Regions from separate parts of the Paucilactobacillus salsurae genome, predicted to be linked through region 1. Evidence: riboswitches for the same ligand, from Rfam matches in the RefSeq annotation. Region 1 holds a riboswitch; each other region holds the start of a gene.

Region 1 (2,209 bases):
GATTTGATTGCATAATAGCATCTCCCTAATTCAAATAAACTGCAATGCAACAACTGTTTTCAGTGTACAACAGAGCTTGTGAAAATAATAGTTAATTTAGTGATCTTTTATTGTTTTTTTGGTTAAAATGGCCAATGTTCCAAGGTATAGGCCATTTGCCAAAAAGCTAATTCGTAAGTACTACTTTTCAAAAAAGCGCGTTTCATTAAATCAAGTTCAGCTTGTGGCGCATTTTGACTGTACTTTTTCAATAGATTAATCATATTCGTGGTACCATCGGTGAACCCATCGCTTGCATAACTGTCTAAAAATTGTTGGTAAATTTTCACAGGTGAATGTTGTCCAGCTAATTTTTTGCCAATTTCATTATACAACCAATAGCATGGTAGCAAGGCTGCAATTGCTCGACCAACCGAACCAGACATTAGTTCATAATGCATGTGGGTCACATAATTATATGCAGTAGGTGCGATTGGAGTATTTTGAATTTCATCGTCAGTGATGTGCAGTTGGTTAAACATCGATTCGCGAATATCAATTTCGCCATCCTCAAGACCCAATGCACCTTCTTTTAAAACTTTGATTGCCTTGGGATCATCAATATGATGAGCAATTTCTAAATGAAATTTACCAAATTGTTCAAGATAGTAACGATCTTGTTTCAAATAGAAACGGTAAATTTCCTTTGGTAGTGTTCCGGCAACAAGTTCTTGAATAAAAGGATGGTCAAAACTTTTTTGCCAAATTGGTTTGGCATCTTCGTGTAATTGATCTACAAACATATGATTACTCCTCGACAAAATTTTGATAATAAAACACCTCACTAGTCTAGGCAAGTGAGGTGCTTTGATGTCTTCCTTCGACAGTATTAGCTGTATCAGGTTCAATGGGTATTTCTCAGCTCGAATATGAGCACCCCAGACTTGCGAGATGTTTAATTATCTTTACGATATGAAAAAAATAGGTTTTTGTCAATTGATCGCTAGAATTTTAACTTGATAACTGCCATTTGGTGCAGTGACAGTCACAATGGTACCTGATTTTTGATGCACAATAACGCTGCCTAAAGGAGAGTCAAACGAAATTTTTTGCTTTTGAATATTGGCTTCTTGCTTACCTACAACCGTGTAGGTTACTTGATCGTGGTCATCAAGAAATTCCAGTGTGACCACGGAACCAATTTCGACTGTATTACCTGTTGTTGGTGCGACCACCTGGGCATATTGTAATTGCTTATTTAAAAAACGAAGTCGACCTTCCAATCGGCGCAAATCACGTTTAGCAGAACTATACTCTGCATTTTCAGACAGATCACCAAGTGCTCTGGCAGCTTGTAATGCTTGAATTTTAGCCGGCCGATCTTGTTTTAATTGTTCGATTTCTGTTTCAATTTCGTCATAGCCGGTTTGGGTCATTTTGTTGAAGTAGGGTTCCATATAAAATTCCTCCACTTTGATTATAGAGCAGATTGTCTGTTTTATAATAGAAATGAAATAAATGTTTTATTTGGATAGTGATGTTGTAAAATATTACCAAGCTTAAACAAAATTAATTTGGAGGAAGAGCATGCAAGATTATCGGATTGAATCAGATACATTGGGTGACGTTAAAATTCCAGCAGATGCACAATGGGGTGCGCAGACTGAACGAAGCCGGCATAATTTTACCACCGGTGAAAAGATGCCATTAGCCATTATTCGTGTGTTGCTACAGTTGAAAAAAGCTGCAGCCAAAGCTAATCAGGATGCTCACGGAATTGCAGAGGATAAAGCAACACTCATCATTGCAGCAATTGACCAACTGCTCAAGTTAGATGACGACCAACTCAGAAAAGATTTTCCACTCGTAGTTTATCAAACTGGCTCCGGTACGCAGACTAACATGAATGTGAATGAAGTTGTCGCTCATGTTGCAGCTCGAATAAATCCAAATCTTGAAATTTTGCCTAACGATGACGTAAATCATGGTCAGAGTTCAAATGATATTTTTCCAACCGCGATGAATATCACTGCTGCGTTAACAGTTCAAAAAATGACAGCCGCTGTGCAACATTTAATTGATCAGTTGGAAGAAAAAAGAAAAGCCTACTGGCACACAGTTAAAATTGGCCGTACGCATTTGCAAGATGCGACACCAATTACGTTTGGCCAAGAAATTAGCGGTTGGCAAAGTGCGCTTGAACATGATTTAATATTTCTTGAGTCATTGG
Region 2 (2,209 bases), on a different contig from region 1:
TTAGAAGCGTTGATTTACCACTGCCAGAAGGACCAACAAGCAATGAAAATTTAGCTTGCGGGAATTCAATCGAGACATCATTTAAAATCGATTTTGGTGACTGATATTGAAATGTTAAGTGTTCGATTTTAATGGTGGCCATAGTAACTAACTGCTCCTTATTGTCGACTTAAAACGCGACTTCTTTGTAATAGATTGGTGATTAACTTGACGAGAACACCACCAAAAATAAAAATGGAAATTAAACGAACGATAAATAACGTGATTAATAATGAAAAACTAAATTTAGCATAACCATTACGTGCCATATCCCAGGCAAATGTGATGATTGTCAAAAACAGAGTTGAAAGACTGATTGAAAACCAATTATAAACTTTATATCCGGTAAACGTAAAACCGAGTTCTGCGGCAATTCCTTGAACCGCACCAGAAATTAAGGTTGAAGCACCCCATTGACCGCCAAAAAACATTTCACCGACAGCCGCTAGGAATTCGCCTAAGAACCCAGCACCCGGAATCCGTAACAAAAAAGCAGCTAATGGACCAGCCATAATCCACAGGCCCATCATAATGTCATTTGCCATTGGTGCGTAGCCTAACGGTGTCAGGAACACAGTTAGGGCATCATAAATAAAATTTGTACCCATAAAAATTGCTCCAAAAGCGATACCGATTAAAGCAAGTAAGATAATGTCTCTAACTTGCCATTTGTTTCGTTTTGCCATGTGACATTCCTCCAAATAGTTGAATTATCACATTACTTTCTGAAGTAAAAAAGCATCTCTTCATGGCGAAGAGACGCTTTCAATTATTATTTCAACATAATAATCCCTTACGATCTCCCTTCGCTGGTACTAACCAGATCAGGTTCAATGGGTGTATCTCAGCCAAACGGCACCCCAGATGTAATATGATTCACTGTTAATATAAATTATTTTGCTCAAAAAAGCAACATGCTCAATAAAAAAGATTCGAGCATCAAGGCTCGAATCTTGTCGTATTAATGGTTTTTGAAAAGATTGGTTAAGTAATTCATGAAGACCATGAGATAACGATCTTTATCAACGTTGACAGCAACTTTAACGTTGGTAGTTGGATCGTTCAATCGTGCGTTATCACCAATTGTGCGTCCGTAATCATTTTCGTCGGATGTGACCTTCATGTTCATATCAATTGTTTGAACAAATGATGGATCAAGTGCAACACCAACTGCTAATGGATCATGAAGCGCACAACCTGTTTTATCAATATCGAGGTTATAGTAGGCATCAATGTAAAAATCAGTAATATCTGCATAGTTTTTACCAGCATCAGTAGCTAAGTTACGCCATACTGAAGTTTCAGCCTTAGTTAACAAAGTACGGAGTGTAACATCCAAACCAACCATTGTAATCTTCAAATTACTGCGCATTACCCGATCAGCAGCTTGTGGATCTTGGTTGATATTTGCTTCGGTATAAGGAGTGACATTTCCTTCAACAGTTAATGCCCCACCCATAAAGGTTACATTACCGATTAAATCAGCAATTTCTGGGTCTTTTGTCAACGCATCATCGAGGTTTGTCATTGGACCAGTTGGTACAATGATGAGATTTTCAGCATACTTGTGAGCTGCTTCGATGATGAAATCAACGGCATTTTGTGATTCAACTGGCCGTTTTGCTTTTGGTAGCTCAACTTCACCAATTCCGTTATTTCCATGGATGTCTTTACTTACTTGCATAACATCAAAATGATCAGTTGTACTTGAATGACTGTGGCCGATGAAGACAGGAACATCTGTCGCACCAAGTAGTTCTAACAATTTAAGACTGTTTTCAGCCGATTGTTCAACTAGGCAGTTACCATATGAGCTAGCAATACCAATTAAATCAACGTCGGGAGCTGTTAGTGCATAAGCAATTGCTAACGCATCATCAACACCAGTATCCAAATCGAGAATCATTTTCTTTGTAGCCATTAAATTACCTCCAATAATTGTTTGAAAGCCTTATCACACTTCTAATGATAGCGGACTCAATCGTAAAAGACAAACCCTAACAATTAATTTAGTGAAAAAAGAATATTTGTCACTTTGAACTAAATTATTGTAAGATAAATGCAATCGATTTTGACGAAAGGAATTAGAAAATGGCTAAAGAAATGTATGATGTGACCATTATTGGTGGAGGCCCAGCGGGGATGTTTGCTGGATTTTATGCTGGGTTAC
Region 3 (2,209 bases), on a different contig from region 1:
ACGATAGTGCTGGCTAACCTCTACTTGAGAAGCCACTACTAACTCTCGTTGCAACATTCGATCAGGGACATATCTCATTAAAACTTTGGCAGCATCTTCAGGATCATTTTTAGCTGCCGCGTAACCATGAGCTGTAGCTTGCAAAAATTGTCGGACAACTGTTTGATTGTCATCAACAAAATTTTGATTGGCTGCAATTACGGGTGTGTAATAATCAAACGCCGGCACAAAGTCTTTCACATAAAAGAAATTGTAGTGTTCATTATTATTTGCCAGTTTAGCCATGAGTCCTTCCCAATGATGGTAGACAAAAATACCATCATATTTTCTTTGCTGTAGATCGGTTACTGGGTCGAAAATCATGTCATTTGAAATCATTTTAGTTTGGCTAAAATCGCCCCCATCAGCGTTAATCGTATCGCCAATAATGTGCTGCTCAGTTGGGTAACCAAATGTCGCATATGTTCGATGCGTCAAGTCTTTCGGTGACTTAATATCACTGTTAGTTAATAATCCTGAACGATTATGATCCATCAGTGCAGCAAGTGCCACTAATGGGGTTTGTTGATCTTTCACAAAAAAATCTGACATCGACATCTGTTCAGTAATCGCAAAATCTGCCTTGCCATTTAATAACCACTGACGACCATCACCGTGGTCATCTGGCATAAAAATTTCAACATTTAACCCTGCTTGGGCATAATAACCCCGATCAATTGCTTCATAAAATCCTGTATGAACAGTGTTTGGAATCCATTCTAATGCTAATCGAATTGTTTGCATGCCAATACCCCCCTATTGAATGTTCAAAACTTTTGCGCGTTTTAGTAAATTAATAATCATTTTGTTGATGACGCCGCTAAAAATGAAAGTTGAAATTAAGCGAATAATGAATAATACAATTAACATTGATGGCGCGTACTTGTTGTAACCAAAGAAAAAGAGTTCCCGACCAAAAGTCACAATTGTCACGAATACCACACTCAATGATAAACTAATCCAGTTGTAGACTTTGTATCCGGTTAACGTGTAACCTAGTTCGGCCCCAAATCCTTGTAGTAAACCGGCTATAATTCCTGCAGCACCAAATTGGCTACCGATAAACATTTCTACCACTGAACTGAGTGTTTCTCCTAAAATGGCAGCACCTGGAATGCGGAATAGATAACCCACTAATGGTCCTGCCATGACCCAGACGCCCTCCAAAATATCGTTTGCCGCTGGTCCCCAACCAAATGGGGCCAGCAATGCGGTGAGAACGTTATATAATGGTCCAATCACCCAATAGATGACACCAAAAAAAATTGCAATTAAAGCTAACAAAATGATATGCTGCACTTTCATTTTCTTAATCAAAATAGAACCCCCTACAAATTTTTTGAAAATCATCATGGCTTACCAAACTAACTGAATAAAAAAAGCAATTAAACAAAAAGTCTAATTGCGCTACACAAAGTAAAATATAGTTGCCCTACATTTCAAGTAATTCCCTCCGCTAGTACTAACTAGATCAGGTCAATGAGTATAATCTCAGCCTTCGGCACCCCAATTAACGATTATTCAATTAGGATTAGTTTACCATGCATCGGAAAAATAACAAATTTTTGTTGCTTAAATTCATCCAAATTTTTCCAGAAAAAAAGTTCAAGCGTTTACTTGAACTTTTTCATTCTTAAATTCGATCTAATTAGTTTCTTTTCGATTAACTCCTAATCCCACCAATAGGCCCGAGACTCCTAAAAATGAAAGGAAAATTGCGGCAAATCTGTTTTCATCAGTTTGTGGTAATTTAGCAGCGGCTTTTTTTGTTGGTGTCGCAACTGGTGTCTTCACAACCGTGGTCGCAGTTAAAATTGGTTCGGGTGTTGATTGTGTCGGTGTCACAACGTCATTTGTTGGTGTGACAACATCTTTACTATAAACCAATGTCACAGTTTGTTGCCCACCATCAAATTCACCATTCGTTGCTGGTGTAGCATGATCGAATGTGTAACCATCGAAGTCTTTAACGTCTGCTGTAAAGCCAGTACCGGTTGTTCCTGTCAGTTCAATAGGGTTTGCTAGTGCATTGCCGTCTGTATCAACATATTGAACTTGAACGGAACCATTAGTAATTGGTGCAGTTTTATAAACGGCAAATATTTCAATTGGATCCTCACCAATTGTTCCAGTTTGATTACCTTCCCAGTGGTCAAAAACATAACCTGAA

What was found. Region 1 has a riboswitch for thiamine pyrophosphate ahead of tenA (thiaminase II). Riboswitches for the same ligand answer to the same signal wherever they lie in the genome.
Region 2: it holds a riboswitch for thiamine pyrophosphate, as region 1 does, so the genes downstream of both, ACYVQZ_RS02690 (ECF transporter S component) here and tenA (thiaminase II) in region 1, are expected to answer to the same signal.
Region 3: it holds a riboswitch for thiamine pyrophosphate, as region 1 does, so the genes downstream of both, ACYVQZ_RS08485 (ECF transporter S component) here and tenA (thiaminase II) in region 1, are expected to answer to the same signal.

The regions. Positions count from the first base shown of each region.
Region 1 covers NZ_BAAHWX010000003.1:223,392-225,600, forward strand. The annotation lists gene ACYVQZ_RS04660 (ECF transporter S component) at 1-13, opposite strand, end outside; gene tenA (thiaminase II) at 123-782, opposite strand; TPP riboswitch at 838-930, opposite strand; gene greA (transcription elongation factor GreA) at 972-1,436, opposite strand; gene ACYVQZ_RS04675 (class II fumarate hydratase) at 1,567-2,209, shown strand, end outside.
Region 2 covers NZ_BAAHWX010000002.1:144,860-147,068, forward strand. The annotation lists gene ACYVQZ_RS02685 (ABC transporter ATP-binding protein) at 1-142, opposite strand, end outside; gene ACYVQZ_RS02690 (ECF transporter S component) at 159-725, opposite strand; TPP riboswitch at 824-912, opposite strand; gene ACYVQZ_RS02695 (nucleoside hydrolase) at 1,001-1,960, opposite strand; gene ACYVQZ_RS02700 (NAD(P)/FAD-dependent oxidoreductase) at 2,131-2,209, shown strand, end outside.
Region 3 covers NZ_BAAHWX010000012.1:2,333-4,541, reverse strand. The annotation lists gene ACYVQZ_RS08490 (ABC transporter substrate-binding protein) at 1-783, opposite strand, end outside; gene ACYVQZ_RS08485 (ECF transporter S component) at 796-1,356, opposite strand; TPP riboswitch at 1,471-1,558, opposite strand; gene ACYVQZ_RS08480 (choice-of-anchor L domain-containing protein) at 1,684-2,209, opposite strand, start outside.